3 regions of the Quadrisphaera sp. KR29 genome follow, and region 2 is predicted to be linked to each of the others. Evidence: riboswitches for the same ligand, from Rfam matches in the RefSeq annotation. Region 2 holds a riboswitch; each other region holds the start of a gene.
What was found. Region 2 has a riboswitch for S-adenosylmethionine ahead of ACUN9U_RS12110 (flavin reductase family protein). Riboswitches for the same ligand answer to the same signal wherever they lie in the genome.
Positions count from the first base shown of each region.

Region 1: it holds a riboswitch for S-adenosylmethionine, as region 2 does, so the genes downstream of both, ACUN9U_RS06245 (methionine ABC transporter ATP-binding protein) here and ACUN9U_RS12110 (flavin reductase family protein) in region 2, are expected to answer to the same signal.
Region 3: it holds a riboswitch for S-adenosylmethionine, as region 2 does, so the genes downstream of both, ACUN9U_RS15970 (hypothetical protein) here and ACUN9U_RS12110 (flavin reductase family protein) in region 2, are expected to answer to the same signal.

Region 1 covers NZ_JBQXXG010000005.1:93,006-102,953, forward strand. The annotation lists gene ACUN9U_RS06210 (ABC transporter ATP-binding protein) at 1-740, opposite strand, end outside; gene ACUN9U_RS06215 (hypothetical protein) at 775-1,635, shown strand; gene glgA (glycogen synthase) at 1,820-3,082, opposite strand; gene glgC (glucose-1-phosphate adenylyltransferase) at 3,224-4,462, shown strand; gene ACUN9U_RS06230 (NAD(P)/FAD-dependent oxidoreductase) at 4,474-5,763, shown strand; gene ACUN9U_RS06235 (pentapeptide repeat-containing protein) at 5,813-6,421, shown strand; gene ACUN9U_RS06240 (maleylpyruvate isomerase N-terminal domain-containing protein) at 6,478-7,227, opposite strand; SAM riboswitch class IV at 7,363-7,474, shown strand; gene ACUN9U_RS06245 (methionine ABC transporter ATP-binding protein) at 7,769-8,824, shown strand; gene ACUN9U_RS06250 (methionine ABC transporter permease) at 8,821-9,645, shown strand; gene ACUN9U_RS06255 (MetQ/NlpA family ABC transporter substrate-binding protein) at 9,632-9,948, shown strand, end outside.
Region 2 covers NZ_JBQXXG010000012.1:27,416-37,363, reverse strand. The annotation lists gene ACUN9U_RS12120 (hypothetical protein) at 1-319, shown strand, start outside; gene ACUN9U_RS12115 (DivIVA domain-containing protein) at 396-1,397, shown strand; gene ACUN9U_RS12110 (flavin reductase family protein) at 1,408-1,905, opposite strand; SAM riboswitch class I at 1,915-2,006, opposite strand; gene ACUN9U_RS12105 (hypothetical protein) at 2,090-2,371, shown strand; gene ACUN9U_RS12100 (YeiH family protein) at 2,373-3,395, shown strand; gene ACUN9U_RS12095 (SpoIIE family protein phosphatase) at 3,437-5,056, shown strand; gene ACUN9U_RS12090 (hypothetical protein) at 5,194-5,514, shown strand; gene ACUN9U_RS12085 (cupin domain-containing protein) at 5,516-6,835, shown strand; gene ACUN9U_RS12080 (sucrase ferredoxin) at 6,958-7,824, shown strand; gene ACUN9U_RS12075 (aldo/keto reductase) at 7,917-8,786, opposite strand; gene ACUN9U_RS12070 (LLM class flavin-dependent oxidoreductase) at 8,797-9,708, opposite strand; gene ACUN9U_RS12065 (cold-shock protein) at 9,778-9,948, opposite strand, start outside.
Region 3 covers NZ_JBQXXG010000021.1:16,311-26,258, forward strand. The annotation lists gene ACUN9U_RS15965 (ATP-binding domain-containing protein) at 1-808, opposite strand, end outside; SAM riboswitch class IV at 923-1,030, shown strand; gene ACUN9U_RS15970 (hypothetical protein) at 1,104-1,373, shown strand; gene ACUN9U_RS15975 (CBS domain-containing protein) at 1,380-2,099, opposite strand; gene ACUN9U_RS15980 (hypothetical protein) at 2,096-2,605, opposite strand; gene ACUN9U_RS15985 (sigma-70 family RNA polymerase sigma factor) at 3,756-5,450, shown strand; gene ACUN9U_RS15990 (helicase-related protein) at 5,441-8,512, shown strand; gene ACUN9U_RS15995 (hypothetical protein) at 8,618-9,948, shown strand, end outside.

The DNA.
Region 1 (9,948 bases), on a different contig from region 2:
GCCAGCGGCAGCCCGAAGGCGGTGGACAGCGGCCCGTCGCGCAGCACCTCGCCCACCGGCCCGGCGGCGACCACCTTGCCGCCGCGCAGGAGCAGCGCGTGGGTGGTGCCCACCGGCACCTCCTCGACGTGGTGGGTCACCAGCACGCTGGTGGGCGCCGCGGGGTCGGCGGCGAAGCGCGCCAGGCGGCGCAGCAGGTCCTCCCGGGCTCCCAGGTCGAGGCCGGCGGCCGGCTCGTCGAGCAGCAGCAGCTCCGGGTCGGTCATGAGCGCCCGGGCGATGAGCACCCGGCCGCGCTCGCCGCTGGACAGGGTCCCGAAACGGCGGTCGCGCAGGGCGTGCACGCCCATCACCGACAGCAGCGCGCCGGCGCGGGCGTGGTCGGCGGTGTCGTACTGCTCGCGCCAGCGGCCGACCACCCCGTAGGCGGCGGTGACGACGACGTCGCGCACGCGCTCGGAGCGCGAGACCTGCTCGGAGAGGTTCCCGCTGGCCAGCCCGATGCGCGGGCGCAGCTCGAAGACGTCCACGCGACCCAGCTGCTCGCCGAGCACGCGGACGGTGCCGCGCGTGGGGTGCATCCGGGTGGCGGCGATCTGCAGCAGCGTCGTCTTGCCCGCGCCGTTGGGACCCAGGACCACCCACCGCTCGCCCTCGCCGACGCGCCAGTCGACCGCCGAGACGAGCTCGGAGCCTCCTCGCACGACCGTGACCTGCTCCATCGCGAGGACCTCCACCACGGCGCCGACCCTAGTCGGCGCCTACGGTGTCCCGGTGCTCCACCTCCCGCGCTCGGCGCGCCTCGCCGCCTGGGGCAGCGCCGTCCTCGCCGGCCGCGTCGCGCCCGACGCCGCCGTCGCCGCCGTGACCGGCCACGACGAGCCGCACGCCGTGACCGCCGACGACGCCGCGCAGGGGCTGGCCCTGCCCGAGACCGGGTCCGGATCCAGTTCCGGCTCCGGGGAGCCCGCCGGGCTGCGGGCGCTGCTGGCGGGGCTGGCCGCCGCCGGCGCCAGCGGCCTTCGCGTGGCGCTGCCCGCCCCCGGCGACCCCTCCGGGCTGCCCGGCCCGGCGGGCTTCACCGCCGAGGCGGTCGAGGCCGGTGAGGCCGTGCTCGTCGAGGGTGAGCTCCTGCTCGCCCACGGCGTCGGCCGGGTCGGGCTGGTGCCCGAGGTGACGTGGTTCGGCTCGGCGTGGGAGCCGGGCGCCGAGGTGACCTGGGTGCTGTCCCCGACGTGGTCGCCGAGGGCGCCGGACGGCACCACGCTGGCCGACGCCGACAGGTCCCTGCGCGCCGGGCTGGCCGAGGCGACGCGCGTGCTGGCCGGGCTGGACGTGGCCCGCTGGCGCGAGGACGCCGCCGAGCGGATCACCGCCGTCCGCGAGGGCGCGCTCGCCACCGCCGAGCTGCCGCCGGGCTGCCCGGACCGCGCGGTGCGCGTGGTGGCCTCGGCGGCGCGCGTGCGCGCCATCGTGGAGCTGGCCAGCGAGGACGACGGCGCCGCCGTCTCCAGCAGCGAGGCGCTCGCGCGGGCGCGCTCGCTGCGCGAGGTCGACGGGGTCGCCCGCCGGGCCCTGGCCGTGGCCGTCAACGCCGCGGCCGTGGAGCTGTCCGGCGCCGCGCCGCAGCGCTAGCCCCTCCCGCGCTCCCCTCTGCGCACCCTCCGCGGAGGGCGCGACTCCGACGGCGCTCCTTCTCGCACTTGCCGCGGAAAGTGCGACTCCGACGGGGGTCCTTCTCGCAGTTGCCGCGGAAAGTGCGACTCCGACGGGGGTCCTCCTCGCACTTTCCGCGGAAAGTGCGAGGAGGGGGCAGGTGCTAGCCCGCGAGCGCGGCCCGGTAGACGGCCAGCGTCCGCTCGCCGATGGCCTCCCAGCCGAACTCGGCCACCGCCCGCCGCCGCCCCGCCTCACCGCGGCGGCGCGCCTCGGCGGGGTCGGAGGTGGCGGCGGCCAGCGCGGCGGCGAGGTCGGCCTCGAAGCGGGCGGGGTCGGTGGGCCGCCCGGTGCCGTCCTGCACCTGGTCGATGGGCACCAGCCAGCCGGTCTCGCCGTCGGCGACCACCTCGGGGATGCCCCCCGTGGCGCTGGCGACCACCGCCGCGCCGCACGCCATCGCCTCGAGGTTGACGATGCCCAGGGGCTCGTACACCGACGGGCAGACGAAGACCGTGGCCGCCGAGAGCAGCCTGATGACGTCCGTGCGCGGCAGCATCCTGTCGATGAGGACGACGCCGGAGCGGGTGGCCCTGAGGTCGGCCACGAGCCCGGCCACCTCGGCGGCGATCTCCGGGGTGTCGGGGGCGCCGGCGGCGAGCACCAGCTGCACCTCGGGCGGCAGCTGCGCGGCGGCGCGCAGCAGGTGCGGCAGCCCCTTCTGCCGCGTGGTCCGGCCCACGAAGACGACGCTCGGCCGGTCGGGGTCCACCCCGAGCGCCCGCACGGCGTCGTGGGCCTCGGGCGAGTCGTCGCGGCTCCACGCCTCGGCGTCGATGCCGTTGTGGACCACGTGCACGCGCTCGGGGTCGAGGGCGGGGTAGCAGCGCAGGATGTCGGCGCGCATGCCCGCCGAGACGGCGATGACGGCGGCGGCGCCCTCGTAGGCGGTCTTCTCCGCCCAGCTGCTCAGCGCGTACCCGCCGCCCAGCTGCTCGGCCTTCCAGGGGCGCAGCGGCTCCAGGGAGTGGGCGGTCACCACGTGCGGCACGCCGGCCAGCAGGCCCGAGACGTGCCCGGCGAGGTTGGCGTACCAGGTGTGGGAGTGCACCAGGTCGACCCGGGCGGTGCTGTCCGCCGTCCCGTCGGCGCTGGTCACCGCGGCGGCCATCGACAGGTCGACGCCCAGCACGCGCAGCGCCGCGTTGGCCCCGCTCAGCTCGGCGAGCTCGGCGTGGCTCGTCGTCCCCGGCTCGTCGCGCTCGCCCTCGGCCAGGCCCCAGGCGCGCACGCGCACGTCGAGCGGGTCGCCCCCGGGCCCGTCGGGGTGCAGCCGGCGCAGCACCCGCACCAGCTCGGCCACGTGCACCCCGGCCCCGCCGTAGATGTCCGGCGGGTACTCGCGGGTGAGGACGTCGACGCGCATGGGCGGAACCTAGACCCTGGGCGCACCCGGGCGCCCCTGCGCGGGCGCGGCCCCCCTGCTGCGCGGGTTGCCGCCGGCTGCGGCCCGCGGGTCGGGTGACCTGCGTGTGCACGCCGTGACCAGCGCACTAGGGTCATCGGCATGGCACCGAAGGTGATGGCCATCGTCCTGGCCGGCGGCGAGGGGAAGCGGCTGATGCCGCTGACCGCGGACCGCGCGAAGCCGGCCGTCCCCTTCGGCGGGACGTACCGGCTGGTGGACTTCGCCCTGTCCAACCTCGTCAACTCGCGCTACCTCAAGTCGGTGGTGCTGACGCAGTACAAGAGCCACAGCCTGGACCGCCACATCACCATGACGTGGCGCATGTCCACCATGCTCGGCAACTACGTGACGCCGGTCCCCGCGCAGCAGCGGCGCGGCCCGCACTGGTACCTGGGCAGCGCCGACGCGATCTACCAGAACCTCAACCTCATCAACGACGAGCGGCCCGACATCGTCGTGGTCGTCGGCGCCGACAACATCTACCGGATGGACTTCTCGGCCATGGTCGAGAGCCACGTCTCCTCGGGCGCCGCGGCGACCGTGGCGGCCATCCGCCAGCCGATCGCCCTGGCCGACCAGTTCGGCGTCATCGACGTCGACCCCTCCGACCGGCGCAGGATCCGCGCGTTCCTGGAGAAGCCGAAGGACCCCGAGGGGCTGCCGGACTCCCCCGGGGAGGTGCTGGCCTCGATGGGCAACTACGTCTTCGACGCCAAGGCGCTCACCGAGGCCGTCACCAAGGACGCGGTGCGCGAGGGCTCCCGCCACGACATGGGCGGCGACATCGTCCCGTGGTTCGTGGAGCAGGGACGCGCCGGCGTGTACGACTTCAAGGACAACGACGTGCCCGGCTCCACCCCGCGCGACAAGGACTACTGGCGCGACGTGGGGACCCTGGACAGCTACTACGAGGCCCACATGGACCTCATCTCGGTGCACCCGGTCTTCAACCTCTACAACTACGAGTGGCCGATCTACAGCCAGCAGCCGCCGCTGCCGCCGGCCAAGTTCGTGCACGGCTGGCAGGGCCGCATCGGGCACGCGATCAACTCCGTGGTCGGGCCGGGCTCGGTGGTCTCCGGCGCGCTCGTGGAGGACTCGGTGCTCGCCGCCGGCGTGAACGTGCACTCGTGGGCCTCGGTCGACAGGTCGGTGCTCATGGACGGCGTGGAGGTCGGCCGCCACGCGGTGGTGCGCCGGGCGATCCTCGACAAGAACGTCGAGGTCCCCGAGGGCGCGACCGTCGGGGTCGACCCCGAGCGCGACAGGGCCCGCGGGTTCACCGTGACCGAGTCGGGCATCACCATCGTCGGCAAGCACCAGGTGGTGCAGCCCTGACCACCCGTCCCGTGACCAGGGACACCCCCGGCACCCCCGGCTGGGACGCCGACCCCCGCGTCGCGTCCTGGCCCGGGCTGGCGCCGCTCGACGGCGACACCGCTGCCGACGCGTGCGTCGTCGGGCTGGGCGGCTCCGGCCTGGCGGCGGTGGAGGAGCTGGCCTCGCGCGGGCTGACCGTGGTCGGCGTGGACACCGGCCGCGTCGCCGCCGGCGCCGCCGGCCGCAACGGGGGGCTGCTCCTGGGCGGGACGGCGCCGTTCTTCCACGACGCCGTCCGGGACTGGGGCGCCGCGCCCGCGCGGTGGCTCTACGAGCAGACGCTCGCCGAGCTGGAGCACCTCCTTGAGGTGCTGCCCGCCGGCGTCGTCCGCCGCGCCGGCTCGCTGCGCCTGGCCGGCGGGGTGGGGGTGGACGACGACGAGCGCGCCCGGGAGCTGGCCGACTGCGCCGCGCAGGCCGCCGCCCTGCGAGAGCACGGCATCGCCGTCGAGGAGGTCTCCGGCGCCTTCGGGCAGGGCCTGCTCCTGCCCGACGACGCGCAGGCCAACCCTGTGGTGCGCCACCTCGGGGTGCTCGCGCACGTGCAGCGCGAGCCCGGCGCGCGGGTGCGGCTGCACGAGGGCACGCGCGTGCAGCGGGTCTCCCCCGGCCTGGTGGAGACCGACCGCGGCGCGGTGCGCGCGGCGGTCGTGCTGGTGGCCGTGGACGGGCGCCTCGACGTCCTGCTGCCCCAGCTGGGCGGCCCGGACCCGGTGGTGCGCACCGCGCGGCTGCAGATGCTGGCGACCGCTCCCCTGACCGGCGACGACGTCGCGCGGGTCCGCGAGCGCGTGCCCTGCGGCGTGTACGAGCGGTGGGGGTACGACTACGCCCAGCTCGACGACGGCGCTCCCGGCCGAGGAGGCGCGCGGCTGCTGGTCGGCGGTGGGCGCGACGTCGACAGGGAGGCCGAGTGGACCACGTCCACCGACCCGACCCCTGCGGTGCAGGCGCACGTGCAGCGGGTGGCCGAGCGGCTGCTGGGGAGAGCGCTGCGCGGCGGCGAGGTCGCGCACCGCTGGGGCGCGTCCGTCGGCTACACCGCGGAGCACGCCCAGGGGCGGGCGCTGTGCGGGCTCGTGGACGAGGGGGCCGGCGGGCGGGTCGCCGCCGTGGGCGGGTACAGCGGGACGGGCAACCTGGTGGGCCCCGTCGCGGCGCGCGCCGCGGTGCGGCTCCTCCTCGACGGCGAGCAGCCGCCGTCCTGCTTCACCTCCCCCACCGACGCCGTCGGTGCCGTCCGTGATCATGGGCGGTAGGCCACCTCGACGCCCGGGGCCGACGCCGCCGCGCGCACCCGACGTCGTCTTGCCCGACCTCGACGTCGCCGACCGCTCGGTGCTCCTGTCGGGCCGGTGGGACTGCGCCCTCGTCGACGGCGCGGAGCTGGCGCACGCGCGGCTGGAGGGGCTGCTCGTGCTGGAGAGCTCCGTGGAGGACGCCGTGCTCGACGGTGCGCTGCTCGCCGGGGCGCGCGTCACGGGCAGCCGGTGGGAGCGCGTGTCGGCGGTCGCGGCCGACGCCGCGCGCACCCAGTGGGCCGACGACGAGGTGGCCGACGCGCGGCTGTCGGCGCTGCGGCTGGTCGGGGCGCGCCTGGACCGGGTGGTGCTGCGGCGCTGCCGGCTCGACGGTGCGGTGCTGCGCGACGCGCAGCTCACCGACGTGGTGCTGGACGGCTGCGACCTGCGCGGCGCGGACCTCACCGGAGCCCAGCTGCGGCGGGTGTCGTTCGCGGGCAGCGACCTCACCGACGCCGACCTGGCTGGGGCGCGCTGCGAGGACGTCGACCTGCGCGGTGCGACCCTGGAGGGGCTGCGCGGCGCCGACGGGCTGCGCGGCTGCGCCGTCGACGCGGTGCAGCTGGTGGGCCTGGCGCCCTCGCTGGCCGCGCACGTCGGCCTGCGCCTCCTCTGACCGACAGCCCCGCTGCCGGCGCTCTCCCGCGCCGGTGCCGGTCGGGACGTGGGGCCTCAGGGGGTGAGGGCGCCGGACAGCAGCCGCGCTGCGGCGTCGCGGCTGCCCGCCAGCGCCAACCGGCCGGTCGCCAGCTCGGCGTCGAGGGTGGTGCGCCCCCACACCAGGAGCAGCAGCGCCGGTGCGGGGCCGCGCAGCTCCGCGGCTGGCTGAGGAGCGCCCGCACCGCCGAGCAGGCTGCGGCCGGACGGGCTCTCGAGCGCCAGCGCCCCCGGCAGCGCCGGGGTGCGTCCCAGGCGCACCTGCCGCGGGAGCATGACGTCGGCGACCTCCGCCACACCGTCCGCGGCGACGTCCTCCCCCAGCCACGTCGCCGGGTCGGGAGCAGCGGCGAGGCCGGCGGCCGCGAGCGCGGACTCGGCGTCCCAGCGGTGCAGGGCGGTCTCGTGCGCCTGGCGCCGCGCCCAGAAGGCGGCCGTCGCGGGCGCCTCGGCGGCGGCGAACGTCCAGCAGGGCGCCGCCGGAGACAGCGAGGCCAGCGCCGCCACGAGCTCTCCGGCTCCGACGGCGAACCACGCGGGCACGGCGTCGTCGTCCGGCGGTCCTGACGGCTCGCCACCGGGAGAGCCGTCGGGGGCCGTGCCCAGTGCTGCCCGCGCCCAGCGGTGCACCCCTCCGGTGTGGCGCGCGAGGTCGGCCAGCGTCCACCCCGGGCAACCGGGGACGACGACGGCGAGGCCCTCCGGCCGCAGGGCCGCGGCGAGCCGCCCGGCCTCCCGCTCGACCAGGTCCGCGGCGCGCGCCATCTCCACACGCGGACGCTAGCGGCCCAGGCGGTGCCCGCGGCACACCCGGCCCCGACAGCGGACGCCGAGGTCCCGCCACGCTGGTCGTGACACAGCGTTGACTCTCGGGCGACCGACCCGCTACGGTCCTGCCAAGGTCATGAGCGCCAGCGCCAAGCCCCGGCTCGCTGGCCGGCAACCCTGCTCGTCATGGGGTGCTCCGGGTGAAGACCAGGTCCGTGCCCACCGGCACGGGCAAGGACGACTCAGAGGAGCCGACGTGCTGACGCACGCCCCCACCAGCGGCGACTGTCGCTGGCGACGCGCCTGACCGCAGCCCGCTGACACGGCCGGCCCTCGGCCCCAGCGCACGCACCGCTGACCGCTCGTCCCTGCTCGGAGCGTCGGCAGCGGTCGCTGCCCCGCGCGTCGCACCTCTCCGCGCCGCTCCCCCGGCGCCCCCCCACCCACTGCTCGCGCTCACTGTGCGTGACCGCCGAGCGGCGATGCCCCCTGCCCGGAACGCCCCACCCACCACCTTGGAGGCCACGGTGATCGAGCCGTGATCGAGCTCAGGTCGCTCACCAAGACCTACGGCGAGGGCCAGCACGCCACCACCGTGCTGGACTCCCTCGACCTCACGGTCTCCCCCGGCGAGATCACCGCCGTCGTCGGCCCGTCCGGCGCCGGCAAGTCCACGCTCGCCGCCTGCACCACGCTGCTGGAGCGCCCGACCTCGGGCTCCGTGCTCGTCGGCGGGCGCGACCTCACCGCCCTGTCCGAGCGCGACCTGCGCGAGGCCCGTCGCGGCATCGGCACCGTGTTCCAGGCCGACGGCCTGCTGACACGCCGCACCGCCGCACAGAACGTCGAGCTGCCGCTCAAGCACCTCGGCGTGGTGCCTGCGCAGCGCAGAGCGCGGGTCGCCGAGCTGCTGGAGCGCGTCGGCCTGGCCGACAAGGCCCACCGCCACCCGCACGAGCTGTCCGGCGGCCAGCGCCAGCGCGTGGGCATCGCCCGCGCCCTCGCGCTGCGGCCGAGCGTGCTGCTCTCCGACGAGGCCACCTCCGGCCTGGACCCGCAGGCCACGGCGAGCATCGTCGCGCTGCTCAAGGAGCTGCGCGACGACCTGCAGCTGGCCGTCCTGTTCATCACCCACGAGATGGACACCGTCGTCGCGGTGGCCGACACGGTCGCCCGGCTCGACCACGGCCGCATCGTCGAGCACGGCGCCCTGGTGGACCTGCTCCACACCCCGGCGTCCCCGCTCGGCCGGGAGCTGCTGCCGCGGCGCGCGCACGCGGGCGCCACCGAGGAGGGCCGGCAGCGGTCGGTGTGGGTGGTCAGCCACGCCGGCACCCGCGTCCCGACCGACTGGCTGGTCCGCGCCTCCCGCGCCCTCGGCACCGACCTCGAGCTGCTGGGCGCGTCGCTGAGCACCGTGGCCGGGGTGGCCGTCGGCCACGCCGTCGTCGGCGCCCCGGCGCACCTGGACGACGACGACGTCGAGGCCGCTCTCGTCGGCCTCGGGCTCCACGCCCAGCGCGAGGCCTCCGACGCCGCCGACCAGCGCGCCGCTGCCCAGACGCTCGGGCAGGCCCTGGAGGTCGTCGCATGAGCGCCGTGCTCCTCTCCCCCGTGCTTGCTGCCACGAGCACCGACCTGACCTGGGCGGAGATCCCCGCCCTGGTCCTGCCGGCCCTCGGTGACACGCTGGTGATGGTCGGCGTGACGATGGCGGTCGTCGTCGTCCTCGGGGTGCCGCTGGGCGTCGCGCTCGACGCGCTGGGCCCCGGCGGGCTCACCCCTCGGCCCGTCCTGCACCGGGTGCTGTCGGCGGTGGTGAGCGTGGGCAGGTCGCTGCCGTTCCTCATCCTCATGGCGGCGCTGGTGCCGTTCACGCGGTTCGTCACCGGCACCAACATCGGCATCCCCGCCGCGGTGGTGCCCATGGCGCTGGCCGGGACTGCGTTCTTCAGCCGCATCGTGGAGAACTCGCTGCGCTCGGTGCCGCCGTCGCTGGTCCGCGTGGCCCGCGCCTCGGGTGCCTCACCGCTGCAGGTGCTCACCAGCGTCAAGCTCTCCGAGGCCGTCCCCTCGATCCTCGGCGGCCTGACGATCAACACCATCGCGATGATCGAGTACTCGGCCATCGCGGGGACCATCGGCGCCGGCGGCATCGGCTACGTGGCCGTCACCTACGGCTACCAGCGCTTCGACCACAACGTGATGATCACGACGATCGTCGTGCTGGTGGCCCTGGTCGCCGCCGTCCAGGCCCTCGGCGACGCCGCCGTGCGCGCCACCACCCCGCACTCGCGCCGCCGCCTCCCGCGCCAGCGCAGCTCCACCGGCGCGGCGCCCCCGCCGTCGTCGTCCTCCACCACCCCCACCAGCGCCAGCACGTCCCCGAAGGAGCTCTCCGATGTCCACCACTGAGACCCGCCCCAGCACCGGCGGCACCGGCAGCCCCGACGGCCACGGCTTCGAGGTCCGCAAGCGCACACGGTGGCCGTGGATCGCCGGTGGCGCCGTCGCGGTGCTCGCGGTGGCCAGCGCCGTCGTCGTCCCCCGCCTCGGCGGCACCGAGACCGCGAACACCACGCCCGGCGCCACGCTGTACGTGGCCACCGCCGAGGGCAACGCCCGCGAGCAGGCGCTCATCGAGTACATCGCGAAGGACGTCGCCCCCGAGCACGGCATCACGGTCGCCTTCAAGGCGCTGGCGGACTCCAACACCAT
Region 2 (9,948 bases):
CGTGGCCGAGGAGGTCGCCCGCGCCCAGCGCGAGGGGCAGGACGTGCGCCGCGAGGCCCGCGCCGAGGCCGTCCGCCTGGTGCTGGAGGCCCGCAGCACCGCCGACCGGGAGCGCGCCGACGCGGAGGCGCGGCGCGACCGGCTCGCCGCGGAGGTGGCCGAGCTCACGCGGATGCGCGAGGCGGCGGCTGCCGAGCTCGGCCAGCTGTCGGGCATCATCGAGGCGCTCGCCGCGCGCGGACGCGGTGGCTCCCCGGCGCTGCCGGGGTCGGCCGCGGACCCGTCGGCGAGCGGTCGCCGCGCGTCCCTGCCACGGTAGGGGCCGCCCGTCCCCGGCGGGGCCCGCGCGGCCGCCAGCGGCCGGGGCTGGGTCCACGAGCTCCCCCGGAGGCACCATGGCTGACACCGGCGCGTTCCGCACCGTCCTGCGCGGGTACGACCCCGCGCAGGTCGAGCAGCACGTCCACGACCTGGAGGTCGCCCTCCAGGAGGCCCGCGGGGCCGCGGCCGAGCTGTCCGAGAGGGTGCAGGCCCTCGAGCACCGGCTGACCGAGCGCGCCGCCGAGGACGCCGCCGAGCTGGTGCGCCCCGAGGCCCTCCAGCCCACCTACGCCGACCTGGGCGCCCGCGTGGCGCAGATCCTCGCGCTGTCGGAGGAGGAGGCCGGGGACGTCGTGGCCCGCGCCGAGGCCGAGGCGGGGGCGCTGCGCAGCGAGACGGAGGCGCACGCGCGCCTGGTCCGCCTGGAGGCGGACCGCTACGAGGCCGCGGTGCGCTCCGACGCCGACCTCGAGGCGCAGCGCGTGCTGGCCGACGCCCAGCTGCGCGCCGAGGAGCTGCTCGACGCCGCTGAGCGCGACGCGGCGGCCCGGCGCGAGGAGTCCGAGGCCGCCTGGGAGGACGCCCGCGCCCGCGCGGCGCAGGCCGCCGCCGACTTCGAGCTGGCGCTGGCCACGCGGCGCCACCGCACCGAGGTGGAGTCCTCCGAGCGCGCCCGCGCCCAGGCCGAGGAGCTGGAGCGGGCCGAGCGCCTGGTGGCGCAGGCGCGCGACCGCGCCGACGCCGTGGAGCGGGAGGTGGCGGCCCGCACCGAGGAGCTGCTGGCCTCCGCCCGCGAGGAGGCGGCCGCGCTGGTGGAGCAGGCGCGCGAGCACGCCGACCAGGTGCGGGCGCAGTCCCAGCGCGAGGTGGCGGCGGCCGCCGAGCGCCGCGACAGCATCAACGCCCAGCTGGCCAACGTCCGCCAGATGCTGGCCACCCTGTCCGGCGGCGCCGGCGCCCCCGCGGGATCGGTGCCGGTCACCGGGCTGGAGGACGGCGCCGCGGCGGGCGAGGTGGACCACACCGCCGTGCTCGACCTGCGCGAGGACGAGCCGCAGGCGGCGCCCCGCCGCTGAGCCGCTGGGCTCAGGCCGCCGCGAGGCGGTGGTAGGCCCTGGCGTGGTGGACCAGCGGCGTGCCACCGGCGACCGCGGTGACCTCGGGCCGCACGAGCAGCAGCAGGCTGTCGCCGGCCTCGACCACCGCGTGGACGGGGCCGGCGAGGCGGGCGACCACCCCGCGCAGCTCGGGCAGCCCGGACTCGTCGAAGCCCCACGAGCCGTCCTCGGGGAAGCGGCCGGCGGCCGGCGCGGCGAACCGGCGCGCCAGCTGCTCCTGGTCTGCGGCGAGCAGGTGCACGGCGGCGCGCCGCTCGGCCAGCAGCGCCTCCAGGCTGGAGGAGGTCCGCGAGACGTTGAAGGACAGCAGCGGCGGCGCCACCGACACCGACGCCACGGAGATCGCCGTGAAGCCCACGGGGCGCTCGCCGGCGCGGGTGGTCACGACCCACGCGCTGGAGGCGACGGCGCGGAACGCGCCGGCCAGGTCGACCACGGGTGCAGCGGGAGCGTCGGTGCAGGTCACGGCGGATCTCCTCCATCGGTCCTGGCGGGAGCACCTGCCCTGCGCGGGGCTGGTTGCTGCGGCGTCGACGAGCCAGGTCTCTCGGCCGCTCTGGATGGGCGGGGTCGATGGTCCCCCGGGCCGCCCACCGGTGTCAACGCGGCGCCGGCGCGGGGAGGGCGCGCGGGCGGTCTAGCGTGGCGCCGTGCAGCGCGTGGTCATCGGCGTCGCCGCCCTGGTCCTCACCGGTGCGGTCGGGGGCCTGGCCGGCCTCCTGCTGGCGCCGCGCCGGCGGCGCCCCGCACCCTCCACAGCGGTGCTGCTGGGGGTGGTGCTGGCCTTCGCCGGCGGCTTCGCCGGCTACCTCGCCGGGCCGAAGGGCGCCGGCGGCGCCTTCCTGACCGGGCCGGCCTGGGTGGGCGCCGCGGCGGGAGCGCTGCTGGCCCTGGCCCTGCTGCTCCTGCCGCTGCGGCGCCCGCGCGCCTGACGTGCCGGCCCTCGCCCTGCGCCCGCTGCTGCCGGGCCTGCTGGCGGCGACCGCGGCCACCGCCCTGGCCCTGGCCGTCTCCGCGCTGGTCCCCGGCCTCGGCCCGACCACGGTGGCCGTGGTCCTGGGCCTGCTCGTGGCCAACGCCGGTCTGCAACGCGCTGCCCTGGTCCCCGGAACGGCCTTCGCCAGCCGCCGGCTGCTGCGCACCGCCGTCGTCCTCCTGGGCCTGCAGCTGCCGCTGGGTGCGGTGCTGGCGCTCGGCTGGCAGGGCCTCGCCGTCGTCGTCGCCACCGTCGCGCTGACCTTCGGCGGCACGCTCGCGCTGGGCAGGGCGCTGGGACTGCCCCCGGGGCGGGGCCTGCTGGTCGCGACCGGCTTCGCCGTCTGCGGCGCCTCGGCCATCGCCGCCGTGGAGCCGCTGGCCAGGGCTCGCAAGGAGGACGTCACCACCGCCGTCGCGCTGGTCACCCTGTGCGGCAGCCTGGCGATCCTCGTGCTGCCCCCGCTGGCCGGTCCCCTGGGCCTGGACCCGGTGGCCTTCGGCGCCTGGGTGGGCGCCAGCGTCCACGACGTCGGCCAGGTGGTGGCCACGGCCAGCCGGGTCGACGGCGCGCTGCAGACCGCCGTCGTCGTCAAGCTGGCGCGGGTGGCCCTGCTGGCGCCGCTGGTGGCCGGGGTGGGCCTCGCGGCCCGCCGCGCCGCCCGCCGCGCCCGCACCGGCTCCCGGGCCGGGGAGGGCGGGGAGGGCGTCAGCGCCCGCGTGCCGCTGCTGCCGCTGTTCGTGGTGGGGTTCCTGCTGGCGGTCGCCGTGCGCAGCACCGGCCTGCTGCCCGCGCAGGTGCTGGCGGCGGCGCAGACCGTGCAGACCGTGCTGCTGGTCGCGGCGCTGTACGCCCTGGGCACCGGCATCCGGCTGCGCGCGCTCGCGGCGACCGGGGGGCGCTCGCTGGTGCTCGGCCTGGCCTCCTGGCTGCTCGTGGCCGCGGTGGCCTGGGCGGGGGTGCGCCTGCTGGGGCTGTGAGGCGCCTGACGGCCGGCCGCGGCCCGTGGTTCGATCGGCGGGTGGTGACGGGGCACGCCGACGGGCCCGTGCCCGCGGTGCCCCCGGGCTGGTGGCAGCGGGCGCTGGCCAGCATCCCCGACCCCGTCGCGGTCCTGGGGCCGGGCTGGGAGGTGCTCTGGGTGAGCCCGGCCGCCGCCTCGGCCAGCGGGCTGCGGCCCCAGGAGGTCCTGGGCAGGGTCCTGTGGGACGCGGTGCCGGGCACCTCGACCAGCGAGGAGCCGCTGCGGCGCGCGGCGCGCACGGGGACCACCACCACGTGGGAGGCGCGGATCGGCGGCCCGCGCTGGTACGAGCTGCAGGCGGTCCCGCTGGACGGCCTGCTGCTCGTGGTCGCGCGCAGCACCGACGAGCGGCGCTCGGCGGCGGCGGTGGTGGCGGGCCTGCTGGAGCGCACCCGCCTGGTCCTGGAGGTCTCCACCGCGCTCGGGGCGGCCCGCACGCTGGAGGAGGTGGCCACCGCCGTGGTCGCGGTGGCCACCGAGAAGCTGGGCGCCGACTACGGCGGCCTGTCGGTCCTGGACCGGGCCGCCCGCCGCGTGCGGACCGCCTCGCGCGCCCAGGTCGACCCCGACGTCGAAGCGGCCTGGGCCGACCTCCCGCTGGACCACCCCGGCCCGGCGCCGCACGTCTGCCGCACCGGGCAGGAGCTGGTCTTCCACGAGCTCGCGGACGTGCGGGCGCAGTTCCCGGCCGTCGCCGCGCGCATCCAGCGCTCCGGGCTGCGCTCGGGGGTGGTGGTCCCCCTGGTGGCCGAGGACGCGGTGGTGGGGGCGCTGACCATCGGCTGGCGCGAGGACGGCAGGGTGTCCCCGGGCGTGCTGGACGTCGTACGGGCCTCCGCGGCCGCGACCGGCCAGGCCGTGCGCCGGGCGCTGCTGCTGGCCGACCGGGCCAGCGCCGCCGAGGTCCTGCAGCGCGCCCTGCTGGCGCCGCTGCCGCGGGGGCTCGACGTGGAGCTGGCGGCCCGCTACCTGCCGGCGGGCCGGCGCGACCACGTCGGCGGCGACTGGCACGACGCCGTCCCCCTCGACGGCGGCCGCCTGGCGCTCGTGGTGGGCGACGTCGCGGGCCACGACGTCGAGGCGGCGGCCGTGATGGGCCGCGCCAGCGGCGCCGTGCGCTCCTTCCTCCTCGCGGTCGACGGCCTGCCCTCGCGGGCGCTGACCGCCGCGGACGACGCCTTCCACCGGCTGGAGGTGGGCGCGCCCGCCACGGTGGTGGCCGGGGTGCTCGGGCCCCCCGGCCGCGGCGGGACGCGCAGCTGGCGCTGGGCCAACGCCGGGCACCCCCCGCCGCTGCTGTGCCCGCCCGGCGGGGACGTGCGGGTGCTCGGGCGGCGCCCGGAGCTGCTGCTCGGGGTCGACAGGAGCACCCACCGCACCGACCACGTGGTCGCCGTGCCGCCGGGCTCGGTGCTGCTGCTGCACACCGACGGCCTGGTCGAGCGGCGCGACAGGGACCTCGACGAGGGCACCGCCGCGCTGGCCGGCCTGCTGGGGCCGCTGGTCGCCGAGCACGCCGGCGCCCCCCTGCAGGTGCTCCTGGACGCCGTGCTCGCGGCGGCCCTGCCGGGCGAGGCCGCCGACGACGTCGTGGTCCTGGCCGCCCGGACCCCCTGACCGCCGGTGCCCGTCCGGGAGGCCCGCGGGGGCCCGTTCGCGGCGGGCGACGGCGCCGTGCACGATGACGGGGCACCGCCGGGCGAGCCCGGTCACGCGCCGCGCCCGACCGGGCCGGCCCTCGAGCAGGAGGCCGCATGTCCCTCAGCGACGACGACATCACCACGACCACCGGTGCGGGCGGGGCGGGCGGGGACGCCGACGCCGGCGACTCCGACAGCACCCAGGTCGACCCGGCCGGCTCCGACCCCGCGGGCGTGGACCCCGCCGGCGGCTCCGGCGGCGACGCCGACGCCGGCGACTCCGACTCCACCCAGGTCGACCCGGCCGGCTCCGACCCCGCGGGCGTGGACCCCGCCGGCGGCTCCGGCGGCGACGCCGACGCCGGCGACTCCGACAGCACCCAGGTCGACCCGGCCGGCTCCGACCCGGCCGGCGCGGACCCGGCGAACAGCTGACGTGACGGCTGAGCTCGAGCGCGAGCTGACGGCCCCGGTCCCCTCGGGGACCGGGGCCGGTCCGTCGCCGCTGGCGCGCTGCTTCGACACCACCCCCGAGCGCTTCGCCGCCGAGCGCTGGAACCGCACCCCGCTGCTGCTGCGCGCGGCCGACCGCAGCTGGTCGGCGGTGCGCGGCTTCGACGACCTGCTCTCCCCCGCCGACGTCGACGAGCTGCTCGGCCCGCGCGGCCTGCGCACGCCCTTCTTCGCCATGGTCAAGGACGGCGTCAGCCTGCCGCGCTCCAGCTACACGCGGACCGCGAACGCCGGCAACCAGCGCCTGGGCGACCTGCCCGACCCGGACGGCATCGCGAGGAACCACGCCGAGGGCGCCACCATCGTGCTCAACGCGCTGCACCGCGTGTGGCCGCCGCTGGCCGTCTTCTGCCGGGACCTGGCCGCCGAGCTCGGCTGCCAGACCCAGACCAACGTCTACGTCACCCCGCCCGGCGCCCAGGGGTTCAAGCCCCACCACGACACCCACGACGTGCTCGTGCTGCAGGTGGACGGCCGCAAGCACTGGACCATCCACCCCCCGGCGGTCGAGCTGCCGCTGCGCACCCAGCCCAGCAAGGACCTCGGCCCCGACCCCGTGGGCGGGCGGGCGCCGATCATCGACGCCGTGCTGGAACCCGGTGACGCGCTGTACCTGCCGCGCGGCTACCTCCACTCGGCGCAGACCACGGACGAGCGCTCGATCCACCTCACCGTCGGCCTGCTGGCGACGACGTGGCAGGACGTCCTGACCGACCTCCTGGCCGGGGCCGGCACGGGCGACGGCGAGGAGTCCCTGGTGCTGCGCCGCGCGCTGCCGCTGCCGGTGGAGGCCGAGGGCCCGACGGGCGTCGAGCCCGACGTCGCCGCCTTCCGCCGCGCCGCGCTGGCCTGGCTGGAGCAGCTGGACGACGCCGCCGTCGAGCGGGTCGTGGCCGCGCGGCGGCGCCAGGCGGTGCCGCTGGAGCCGGTCGGGCCCCTCGCGCAGGACCGCGCGGCCCGCACGCTGGGCCCGCGGGGAGGGGTGCGGCCGCGGATCGGGCTGAGCACCCGCGTGCGGACCGCCGGTGAGCGCGTGGAGCTGCTCGTCGGGCAGCGCACGGTGAGCTTCCCCGGCTGGGTCGAGCCGGCGCTGCGCGCGGCCCTGGCCGGGCCGACCTCGCCCTCGTCGCTGGCGGCCGGCGGGGCCGGGATCGACGTCGACGACGCGCAGGTGCTCCTGCGCCGGCTCCTGCGCGAGCGGGTGCTGGTCCCGGCGGGCGCCGCGCCGGAGGGGCTGCGCTGAGCTCCCAGCAGCAGGGCGAGCAGCCGGGTGGGGTCCTCGCGGCGTCGTACGCGCCGGAGGGCCTCACCCCGGCCGACCGGCGCTACTCGTGCGCGGCGCAGTCGCAGCTGCGCGGCGAGCCGGTGCTGGGGTCGGCCAGCCCCACCCGCGGGTACCTGCTGGTGGAGGAGCCCGGGCCGTGGGGACCCGGCGGCGTGCCGACCTCGCGGCTGGGGGAGGAGACCACCGCGGCCCTCAAGGGCGTGGCCGCCTCGATCGGGGCGAAGCTGCTGCTGGTCAGGCGCCCCGGGGCCAGCGTGCTGCGCACACCCGGCGCCAGGGGGGACGAGCGGGTGCTGATGAGGGTGTCGGTGCGCCGCGGCCGCGAGCGCGTCATCACGCGCACCTGCGCCGCCGACGACGTCGTGGCGGCCGCGGGTGCCGGCCGGGGCTGGGCGGACCTGGACACCACCGACGGCGGGCCGCTGCTCGTGTGCACGCACGGGCGCAAGGACTGGTGCTGCGCCCGCCGCGGCAGGCCGCTGGCGGCCGCCCTGGCCGAGCTGGCGCCGACGCGGGTGTGGGAGTGCTCCCACCTCGGCGGTGACAGGTTCGCCGCGAACCTGCTGTCGCTGCCGACGGGGTGGACCTACGGGCGCGTCGACGTCTCGGACGCGCCCGCCGTGGTCGCCGGCACGGCGGCGGGCCGGGTGGTGCCGCAGCTGCTGCGCGGCAGGTCGTGCGACGCCATGGTCGTGCAGGCCGCCGACGTGCTGGTGCGCCAGGAGCAGGGGCGCCAGGACGCGGCGGACCTGGTGCCCGTCTCGGCCACCCGCGAGGGCGAGGACGCCGGCGCGCCGTGGCGGGTGGTCTTCAGCGCCGCCGAGGGCGGTCAGCTGGCCGTGCGGGTGCGCCAGCGCCACGTGGACAGCCCCCAGCGCCTCACGTGCGGCGCCGCCGAGGAGCAGCACGCCCGCACCTGGGAGCTGCTGGGCGCCTCCCCCGCCTGAGCAGGCCCGCCTGAGCAGACCCAGGGACCAGCGGACGCGACGAGGGCCGCCCCCGCCGAGCGGGGACGGCCCTGGGTCGCCTGCGCAGCCCGTCAGCTGGGCACGTAGTCGAAGGTCTCGGGGTCCGGGCCGGTGCGGCCGTCCTCGCCCTTGTCCAGCGCGGTGATGGCCGCGACGTCGGAGTCGGCCAGCTCGAAGTCGAAGATCTCGAAGTTGGCCTGCATGCGCTCGGTGGTCACCGACTTGGGGAAGACGATGTCGCCCCGCTCGACGTGCCAGCGCAGGGTCACCTGGGCGGTGCTCTTGCCGACGCGCTCGGCGATCTCGGAGATCGTCGGGTCGTCCAAGACCTTGCCCTGCGCGATGGGCGACCAGGCCTCGGTCGCGATCTGGTGCTCAGCGCCGTACGCGCGGGTCTCGTCGTTGGTGAAGTAGGGGTGCACCTCGATCTGGTTCACCGCCGGGGTGATCTCCGTCTCGCGGGCCAGGCGGCGCAGCTGGTGCGGGGTGAAGTTGGAGACGCCGATGGAGCGGGCGCGCCCGTCGCGGTAGAACTCCTCCAGCACGCGCCAGGTGGCGGGGAAGTCGCCGTCGTAGAGGGTCGGCAGCGGCCAGTGGATGAGGAAGAGGTCGACCTGCTCCATCCCCAGCTCGGCGAGCGTCTGGTCGAAGGCGCGCCGCGCGTCGTCGGGGCGGTGGAAGCCGTTGTTGAGCTTGCTGGTGATGAAGAACTCGTCGCGGTCGAGGCCGGAGGCGCGCACCGCCTCGCCCACGCCCTTCTCGTTGCCGTACATCTCGGCGGTGTCGATGTGGCGGTAGCCGATCTCGATCGCCCGCCCGGTCACCTCCGCGGTGTCCTCCGGCGGCACCTGGAACACCCCGAACCCGAGCTGGGGGATGGTGCGCCCGTCGTTGAGGGTGATCGTCGGGACGGCTCCGGTCTTCTGCGTCGTGTCGCTCACGACCCACTCCCTACCCCTGGCGGGCCTGGTCCACACCTGCCGGGCGGGAGGTCCGTGCCACCGCCCCGGCGAGCCTGACGACGTCGAGCGCGTCGGCCCCGTCACCGACGGGCTGCAGCACCACCGAGGTGGCGCCGGCCTGGCCGTAGGCGCCCACCAGCGCAGCGACCTCCTCCGGCGTGCCCACCAGCGGCGCGGCGGGGCGGTGCACCCCCCAGGCGTCGGCCTCGGCGTCGATGCGCTCGCGCGCGCCCTCGCCCACCGCCGACGGGACGAAGACCACCACCTGGAAGGAGGCGTCCCCGGCGCGGCCGGTGTGCCCGACGGACTCGGCCACCTGCTCGGGCGAGGGTCCGGCGTCGAGGATGACACCGTCCGAGCGCTCCCCCGCGAGCGCCAGCGTCTTCGGCCCGCGGGCGCCCACGAGCAGCGGCGGCACCACCTGCGGCGGGTGGTCGAGGCGGACGCCCTCGAGGTGGACGTAGCGCCCGTCGGCGTCGACGCGCTCCCCGCGCAGCAGGGGTGCCAGGGCGTCGAGGTGCTCGCGCAGCAGCGTCATCGGGGAGGCCTCGCGGGCTCCCACCTGCGCCATCCAGTCCAGGACGCCGTGGCCGACGCCGGGCAGGAAGCGGCCGGGGAAGGCCCTCGCGAGGGCCGCCACCTCCATGGCCGTCAGCGCGGGGTTGCGCAGCGGCACCGGCATGAGCCCCAGGCCGACGCGCACGGTGGAGGTCCAGGCCAGCGCCAGGGCCGAGGAGGTCAGCCCCCCGGCCCAGAAGCAGTCCTCCCACAGCCACAGCTCGTGCGCCCCGGCCTGCTCGGCGGTCGTGGCGTGCTCGCGCAGCGCCTCCGGCGGCTGCTGCGGACGCACCACCACCCCGACCGCGGGGGACGACGACGGCTGAGCGGCGCTGCTGGGCACGGCGCCAGAGTGCCAGGAGGCCCCGACCGCTGGTGCGGTCGGGGCCTCCTGCTGGTGCGAGCGGTCAGCTCAGATGGGCTGCACCGTGTCGGCCTGCGGGCCGCGCTGGCCCTGGCTGGCCTGGAACTCCACGCGCTGGCCCTCGGTCAGCTCGCGGTAGCCGCCCTGGTCGGCGATGGCCGAGTAGTGGACGAACACGTCCGGGCCGCCGTCGTCGGGCTCGAGGAAGCCGAAGCCCTT
Region 3 (9,948 bases), on a different contig from region 2:
TCGCGCGCTGGAGGTAGCTCGCCAGGCCCAGGGAGTAGCACAGCAGTGCCACCCGCTGGCCGTCCTGGCCGAGCCGTCGCGCTTGCTCCAGCGCCATGAACGTCGTGCCGCTGCCCGCTCCTCCACGGACCTCGAGACGCGGCAGAAGCCGAGCGGCTCGGAGAAGCGCCAACTGCGTGCTGGTGAGGACGTCGACCTGCGCCTCGTGCTCAAGCGCCTGAGCCACCACATCGCGTTGCGGGAGGTTGCGACCGGCCAGCTCCTCGGCGAGCAGGTCTAGGTCGGCTCGCTGCGCCTGCCGGTTCCCCGTGCCCTGCTGCGCGAGGAGGTCCTTGAGGAACGGCACCAGACCGTCGAGCTGGTTCCTGTCCGCGACGGCCCAGCGCGGGAGGTCCGGAGCCGAGAAGCCCGCGGCCAGCGACGTGGTGGGCAGCACGACGGCGTGGCCCCACTTGAAGCGCTGCTTCGAGGTGCCCCGCCACTCCGCAGAGCCTTCGATGAGCGCCCGCAGGGCGTACATGCCGTCTCGCGCTTGAGCCGCGGGGTGGATGACCTTCTCGCTGCCGGCCGCCCGCTGGTGCCAGTCGAAGCCGTCGTGCCAGACCTCACCGCCCTTGACCTCGAGCACCACGACGCCGTGACCAGCGAGCCCGACGACGACGTCGAGCTCGTGGTCCTTCTCGTGGGTGGTGACCCTCTGGTTGGCCACCAGGAGGTCTTCCTCGCCGAGCGTGTCGCGGAGCTTCTGCCAGACGATCTTCTCCGTGCTGGTGGCGAAGCTGGGGTCTTCGGGTAGGCACCGCGGCACCTGTTCACCGTGTCAGGTGGGCAGCGTGAGGGCCACCCCTCCCAAGCATGACATCGCGGCACCCGCCAATGGCAGGGCTGTCAATGACAGCCCTGCATAGATATCGTGCTCTCGGTTCACGAGCCGCAGCGACAAGCCTCGACTTGCTGCGCAGCAACCCCTCGTCAGGGTGCTTCGAGTGATGAACCGGCGCCGACCGGCCGGCAGGCGCAACGACCGCGGCACGAGCCGCAGAGCTGGAGCGCATGTCATGGTTCCTTGTCGCGGCGATGGCGATCTACCGACCGGATGCCGCTTGTTCCTGCCGGGACATCGCACACACCCCATCCAGGCGAGGCTGGGCCGGCAGGGCACGGACCGCTGGGTCGACGCCCTGGCTCACCTCGACACCGATGTGCACACCATCGCGCTCGACCTGTGGACGTCCGGCAGGCGGATGACGGTTTGGCACCACGCCGCGCTGGGGGGCTTGCTGTCAGACGGAGCGCCGGTACGTCTGCACCCGGACCTCAACCTCATGCGGTCCGGCGATCTGCTGCTCTGCGTCGCCCCTGTCGACCATTGACGAACGTCATCCAGCAGCGTCCAGCAACTGGGGCAGATCTGCCGTCGTGATGAGGCCGACCAGCGGCTCCCTCCGCTGTCCAGACTCCGTCACCAACAGCGCGACAGCGGGGCGGCCTCGCTGACCGCCGTGCTGCAGCCGAGTCGCGGCATCAGCAGCGGTGATGGTCACCGGCACGAACACCGCCGCATCGACCTGCTCGACGTGCGGAAGAAGGTCCCTGATGGGGACGTCTTCGACGAGACCGATGCCAGGTGGGGTCAGGTTGGCGCCCAACCACATAGCAATTCCGTCCGTGGTCAGCAGCCCTGAGTAACCGTCCTTGGCGTCGTACACGGGGAACTGCGAGTACTGGTGCGAGGCGGCGACCAGGAGGACTTCGGACAACAGGTCGTCTGGCGCGAACGTCGCTGGCCGCGCCAGGTCCAGCACGTCGCGAGCCTTGGCCGGGCGGAGCAGCCGCTCCCGAAGCCTCTCGATGGCTCTGACGACCTCGGGGACCGGCTCAGCGAGTGGACGGCCGTTGATGTACCTGCCGTGCACCAGAGCGTTGCGGAGACTGGCCAGGGTGGACAGTTCCCTGCTCTGCTGTTGAGTGAGAAGCTTTTCGTCCTGCCCCCATCGGATCAGCTCCGACAAGCGCTCACCGTGCCTGGCCGTCAGCTTTTCACGCAGGTGGTTCTCGACCTCGTTGAAGGCAGCCAGGAAACGAAAGGCCATCGTCATCCGTACAGCGCATCCCCACCGGCGAGGGCGTACACGGTGGCGTCGTCTCGCTTCGCGCGGTATCTGTGCGTGGTGAGAACCTTGACCAAGTCCGCCTCGGCAGCCCGTGGGATGACAAGGTAGTCACCGTTGAGAACCGTGTCCTCATGCTTCACCCCAGGGAGCTGGCGCAGGTCGTTGAGCACGTCCTGTGGCAGTGCGAGGGTGAGGCGAGACGGCATGGGTGGCCAATCCCCGTCCTCAACGCCTGGCAACTGACTCCAGCTGTACTCCGCAGCGTCGTCCACGTCGCCGTCATCGTCCTCGAGGTCGGACAGCCAGTCGTCTGCTGTCGCCGGCAAGAGGCCGTCGCCGACGTCCGTGTAGACCGCGCGCATCTCGCCGACCGTGGTCGCAGCCTGTGCTCGCTGCACCGCGCCGGCGAGCAGCTCTGCGTCTTCGGCGCCGATGACAGCCCACGTCTCATGGAACGCGTACCAGCCGTAGATGACGTCCTCGTCAGTCACGGTCCCCAGTGTGCCCGCTGCCCGGAGTCATTCGCTCGCGGGCCATCACAACGTGTGGGCCGACAGCGCGCCGGTCAGAGTGGCGAAGCGGGCTCAGCGGTCAATAGTTCTGATCACTCCACACGGCTGTGGGCGAAAGCACGACAGGACGAGCCGCTGCCGCCTTCGCGTGCTGGTGCTGGCGATCACGACACGAGGCGGCGGACATGACGTCCTCCGTCACCATCGAGGCCACGGTCGCTCCGGTGTGGAGATGCGCGAAGGCCGCAACGCCGCGCTTCCTTGCAACTGCGAGCCCAACAGCCACGAGGTCGCCGACGCCGGCGCCGAGCTGACCGTCGAGGTGCACGAGTCCCGAAGCGTCGTCAGCCGCTCTTGGCGCGCCTCATCGACCTCCGGGCAGGGCAGCGGACCAGGCTGGCGGGCCTACAACCGGCGTCGGCGGCAGCTGCGCCGATCCGAGCAGACGAAAACCGACCCGCCGTCGTGCTCTCCAGCGCCTCATCCGGCGACAAGCTCCAGGGCTGGCGGGAAGTCCGCGTCGAGCTCGCCGCTGGAGAGCACACATCACGGCACGGCTAATGCATTGGACACCCCAGTGGCCAAGGCATCCCGAAGCACTCGAGCGTCGCCAGCATGGATCATTGCTCACGGCGACGTCACGTGGTCGCCGGGACGGCCTGGTCCGGAGGCGCTCGTGACCGAGGGGAAGAGCGGCCTTGCGGTGGTGGATGCCGAAGGCGTCAGGGAACGGGGACGGTGACAGCCCACACAATGGGGGCAGTGCCCGCGGGCTGACTGATGCCGACGCGGGGAAGCTCGGACCGCTGGGAGACCACGCGCAATTTTTGTGCAACCATCCCCTTCGGCGCGGCGATGCAGCCGCCGCGACGTTGCGACCGCTGGGGGGCTGTGTCCATCGAGCACTGCGTCACCGTCTTGGTGGCCTCACAGGCACTCCCCGCCACGAGAAGGTCATCGCCGTCCGCGCACAAGCCGCCGCAGATGCGCATCTTCGAGCGCCGGCTGTCGAGGCGCACGGCGCTCACTGGACGGCTGCGGCACCGACAGCGCAAGTGCGCTGATCTGATCCCTGGTGACGCCGCACTCGCCAGTCCCGCGGATCGCGTGCAGCTTCTAGGCAGCTGACGTGTCGTACGAACAAGCACTAGCTGCCCTGCGCGCGGACATGGAGCGGCTGGCCGATGTACAGGGGCGCATGCCGACCCCTGGTCAAGTGCACGCCCTCTTGCGGCGTCACAACGTCGACACGGACCAGCTCGAGGCGATCCTGGCCGCCATGCCTGCCGCGACGAGGAGCGAGCGGAGGTCGCCACCCACCCAGATGGCGCGTGCAGCGCGAGCTGCCACGAAGCACCAACCAGCAGCCGATCCAGGAGATCACCCTCCCCTCGCCGTCGCTCCGCGTCAATCACCACCCTTCGAACCTCATCCCGATCTACCAGGCGAGACGCAGGAGGACGAGGACGAGGACTGGAACGACGCCGATCCCTTTGCAGTCACCGACTCAAGATCGCACCTAGCGAGCGCTACCGACGATCCCGTCGTCGAGCAGGTCGCGTCCGACCTGCAGGACGACTATCTGAGGGCCGGCGCGCTGACGATGGTCGATGTAACGACGTTGGCTCACCGTCGAGGGCTACGGGGGGACGCCATCGAGCACGTCCTGCTTGCACTGTCGGCAGCTGGAGTTGAGGTGACTCAAGAGCGGGTCCAGCACGCCGATGACGCGGTTGACGACCTCGACGGCGGACGGGTCCGCCGGCAAGTCGGAGCTGTCGAGCGGGACCAACTGCAGGCCTACTTCGCCTCAGTTGGCCGGATCCGGTTGCTGGACGCGGCGCAGGAGGTGCGACTGGGGCGCGCCGTTCAGGCTGGGCGTCGCGCGCTGGAATCCCAGAAGATGGACACACTCCCGCAAGCGCCGGCAGGCGAAGGGGGGTCATCGACGTTGACACTGATCGTCGAAGCGGGCAGACAGGCCCATCGAAAGCTGGTCAGTGCAAACCTTCGTCTCGTCATCAGCGTCGCCAAGCTGCCCCGGTACCAACACAGCGGCGTGGACTTCGCCGACCGCATACAGGATGGCAACCTCGGGCTCATACGGGCCGCCGACAAATTCGATCCTGAGCTCGGATACAAGTTCTCCACCTATGCCACGTGGTGGATCCGCCAAAGCATCGACCGCGGCATCGGGGATCGTGGCCGCGCGATCCGCCTTCCGATCCACATGCACGACCGCGTCAAGAAGATCCGAGCTGTGCAGGCTCGCCTTGAGCGTGATCTCGACCGCGCTGTCACCCTCAAGGACATCGCCGACGAGGTCGGGATGGACGTCGGAGCAATAGCCGCCGCGGTGACCTGGTCCGAACCAGTTATCAGCTACGACGTGCTGGTCGACGCCGACGACAGTGTTCGCCTCGTGGACCTCATCAGCCCGGGAGCCGCGCAGGACGCCATCGCGGATCCGGCTCTTGTCGTCATGGGATACCAGTGCAAGAGGGACCTGACAAGGATTCTCGACGTCGTGCTGACGCCGCGTGAAGTCGAGGTTCTAGAACATCGCTACGGCTTAGACGGAGCCGAAGCCGACACGTTGGACAACATCGGTGATCGCCTGGGCGTCACTCGCGAGCGGATTCGACAGGTGCAGAACAAGGCGTTGAAGCTGCTGCGTGAGGATGCGCGCATCGACGACCTGTACGAGTACCTCGTCGACTGCGCGCGCAGCGACACGCTGCGCACACCGCTGGGCGAGCGTGCGCCCTCTCCGCCCGGCGCGATCACGACTCGCAAACGACGCAGGGACAAGCCATGGACGTGAGCACCTCCACCGGCACGCAGTCGTTCACGGCTGCAGCGGAAGCCTTCACCGCGTGGCTCGACCGACAGGTCACCATCGCGGGCCGCGGCGACGGGACAGACCGGCTCGGCGTGGCGCCGGCCTCTACGTTCTGGCTGGGTCGACTGGCCACCGAAGAGGAGGTGATGAGCAGCGACCTCGGCCAGCGCGCGGAGCGCCTCGAACCGTGTGCGATCGGGATCCGCCTTCGACCAGAAGAGCCGGGACCATGGGCCTTCACCGTTCGGGTCCAGGCTCGAGCATGGGTGCTCGAGGACAAGAACACCTGCCCCGACCCAGACCGGCCGTGGCGAGGTCTACCGGCAGTCGACGTGCCGGTCAGCGTCGCTGTCGACGCCGACCGGCCTTGCGCCGGCGCAGGTGCCGGCGCGCTGGAGCTCCAGCAAGCCTTCGCCGACGTCGGAGCCGCCGGTCTGGGCGCGGAAATCCGCGTCGAGCTCGAGAGCTGGGAGGGCGAACCGGAACTGGTGATCCAGCTCATCAACACCAGTCCCGCCAAGCACTCCCAGCTGCAGGACACCCACCTGTACGAGACAGTCCTCGAGGTCACCGGCCTAGCTACACGTCCTTTCCGCCTTGATGCCCTCCCGGACAGCTTCCGCTTCGACCGCAACGTGCCTGCCTACGGCATCAACGTCGGTGTCGACCAGCTGCCGGGGGCTTCGGGCTTTCGGACCACAGACACCGTCGGTGTCACCACCCGCCGTCCGGAGTACTGGAACAGTGAGCGCCCGGTCCCCGACTTGACGTTCGCTGCTCTCGCACGTGACCCGCTACCTCCTTTGCAGGCTCTCGTGGAGGCACTGGCCGAGTACCACCGACAGCAGTGGGAACCGCTGCTCGGCGCTCACCCGGAGTGGGATGAACCCATGCGCAGGGAAGCGGAGGCGGAAAGCCGTGCCGCTGGTGACGAGGTCGATCGGCTCCGCAAGGGTCTGCGGCTGCTGCAGTCCGATGCAGAGGTGCGACGCGCTTTCCAGTTGATGAACGAGGCCATCAACCACAGCGCGGGAGGCAGGTATGACAGCTGGCGCCCGTTCCAGGTCGGCTTCCTCCTCGGTGCGCTGAACTTCCTCGTCGATCCAGCTGAAGCATCAGTGGTGGACACCGTCTGGTTCGCCACCGGAGGGGGCAAGACCGAGACCTACCTCGGCCTCCTCGTCACCGCCGCGTTGCACGACCGCATGACAGGCAAGACCAGCGGTGTGACTGCCTGGTCTCGGTTCCCGCTGCGTCTGCTGTCCCTGCAACAGACCCAACGCTTCGCCGACGCACTCGCGGGCGCGGAACTGGTACGCCGACGCGAACGCCTCAAGGGCGCCCCGATCAGCCTCGGGTTCTTCGTCGGCTCCGGAGGCACCCCCAACAAGATCGTCAAGACCGCCACACCAGAGGGCCGTGACCCTGACCCGGACAGCCCTGGGATGCCGGATCGCTACCAAGTGCTGCTGCGCTGCCCTTTCTGCCGTAGCGCCGACGTCCGCATGCACTTCGACCGACGGTGGTGGCGGCTGACCCACCAGTGCCATGGGAACGACTGCCCGTGGCCCGAGGCCGCCCTACCGGTCTACGTCGTCGACTCAGAGGTCTACCGGTACCTGCCGACGGTGGTCCTGGGCACCCTGGACAAGGCCGCCAGCGTGGGGATGCAAGCAGCGATGCGAGGGCTGGTCGGCCCGCCCGTCGGATTGTGCAGCGAGGGTGGCCACGGCTACACCTACACCCCCCGGAAAGCGACGCCGAGTGGTTGCCTGGTCCCCGATTGCACAGCGACTGCCCGACCTCTGCCCATGCCAAGCGCTCGTTACGCACCGACTCTGCGCCTGCAGGACGAACTGCACCTGCTGCGCGACAGCCTCGGCGCTGTCGACAGCCACTACGAGAGCCTCTTGGACCACCTGCAGAGCGCACTGGGCGGCCCTCCCGCCAAGATCATCGCCAGCAGCGCCACCCTCAGCGGGCACGACCACCAGGTGGACGTCCTCTACCAGCGAGACGGGCGAGTCTTTCCCCAGCAGGGTCCGACGGCAGGGGAGTCCTTCTGGACCCGTCCCGGCTCCCCACCCCTCCGACACTTCGTCGCCGTCGCACCCCGTGGCGTGACGCTCGACCATGTCAGCGACCGCAGCCTCGACGTGCTGCAGCTTGCCGTTCGTCGCCTTGCGGAAGACCCGGCTACCGTCTGCGCCGAAGCGAACGTCGACCTCGTCCATGCAGAGAAGCTGCTGTCCTACTACGGCACCGATGTGGTCTACGGCAGCACCCTCTACGACGTCGAGGCTGCTACCCGCAGTCTGACCAGCAACACCAGCAGCAAGGGCATCGAAGCGGTACAGCTCACAGGGCAGACCGACTTCGAGGACGTGCGAGCCATCCTGCAAAGACTCGAACGACCCGAGATCGACTTCTCCGAGCGGATCCATGTGGTCGCAGCGAGCAGCATGCTGAGTCACGGCGTCGACGTCGCCCGCCTCAACGTCATGGTGATGTTGGGCCTCCCGCTCTCGACCGCCGAGTTCATCCAGACCACCGCTCGCGTGGGGCGCACGTTTCCTGGCCTGGTATACGTCCTGCACAAGATCGGACGCGAGCGCGACGCCGCGACCTTCCGGCACTTCGCCCAGTACATCACCCATGGCGACCGCTTCGTCGAGGCGATTCCGATCACACGTCGGAGCCGCCGCGTACTACGCCTGACGATGCCAGGCATCGTCGAGGCTCGACGCCTGGCCGTGATGGAACCCGCGTCAGGAGGGCGATTGACCACCATCAGCGCCCTTCGCAAGCACATGCACGACGCAGGCCTAGGGGCAGCCGACCAGGCCCGGGCCATCGCCGCGATCCTCGGCTTCGATGGTCCTGTCGACGATCTGCTGCGTGAGGAGATCCGCAAGTGGCTGGGAGTCTGGTTCGCCAACCTCGACGATCCCGCCAGCACCCGCACGTGGCCCAACCAGCTGGGCGCCTCCCAGCCCATGACCAGTCTGCGCGATGTCGAGGCCAGCGTTCCCATCCACGACTGACCCTGATGCCCAGTCCAGCCGGCATCACCAGCGCAAGACCGTCCATCGCCGCCAGGACATCGACACCCACCGGTCCTCCCTTCCGGGGGACTAGTTAGGAGCGACATGAGCGATCTCGGAACCCGTAGCGCAAGCCAGGTGCTGCGCACCTTCCTGCCGCAGCAGACCGCTGATCTGCGCGGGGGCGTCTACCGCGTCGTCGACTGGACCGGTGCCGCGCCGCTGGCGATCGACGACACCGCGGTGCGCCGCCGCTTGGTCCGTGAGGTGCACCTGTGGGAGCAGGCCGGTAACGACGGTGGCTTCGCCGACGACCTGCGCCGCCACGCACCCCTGCAGGTCGTCGAGCTCGACGAGGACCGCGGTGTCGCCGTCGAACGCTTTCCCCGGGTGTGGTTGTGCCCCACCTGCAAGCGGATCGGCAAGGACCGCCGCAACCCGTGCCGTTGCGGAAGCACGAGGTGGGGACAGCTGCACTTCCTCGGCTTCCACGAGTGCGGAAGCGTCGGCGAGCCTCGTATCCCCCGTTGTCCAACTCATGACGACGTGCAACTGATCGGCACCACCAGCACCCGCACGAGCGACTTGCGCTTCACCTGTCCCCGGTGCCACCGCGAGATGCAGAAGGGATTGGGCTTCCAGCAGTGCCCGGGGTGCCGCCAAGGCGGTCTGCACTGGAACGTGCACAAGGCCCGCACTGCCTACACCCCCCGCGGTCTGGTGATGGTCAACCCCGCGCGCCCGGACCGCCTCCAAACCCTGAAAGCCGCTGGCGGTCCCTCCAAGGCCCTCGACTGGGTCCTGGACGGTCTCGCGGCCAACAGCCCGGCGACGATGACCGGACTGCCCAGTCCGGCTGAGTTCCGCGCTCAGTTGTTGAGCAACAACATGCAGCCGGAGATGGTCGAGGCCCTCGTCGCTCAGGCCGACCGCATGGGCCAGCTCGCTGAGGGCACTGCTTCTGCCGCTCTGGACGCCATCCCCCCTGACCGGCGCGAGGCCGCCGAGCAGGAGGCCTTCGACATCGCGCTGGCCCTCGGCGAGGCCCGCACACCCACCACTGCCCTCATCGCACCCGCTGGAAGCTCCCTCGCACAACGCTACGCTCAGGACTACCCCGCAGCCCTGGAGCGTGCTGGGCTGGCTGGCTTGGACCTGGTGGAGACCTTCCCCGTCCTGAACGTCATGTACGGATTCACGCGTGGGGACAATGATCCAGCCAAGTGTCGCCTGATCCCTTTCCGCCATCCCAAGCGTGACGGCTATCGCCTGATGGGGGACCTTGCGGAGACCGAGGCCTATCTCGTTCGACTTGATCCGGTGCGCGTCGCGGGTTGGCTCACCGCCCGCGGACACACGCTGCCTGGGTGGTCGCCCCAAAGCACGGACGCCCGTACAGCGCGCATCGCCATCGCTGCTTCGAGTGACATCCCGAT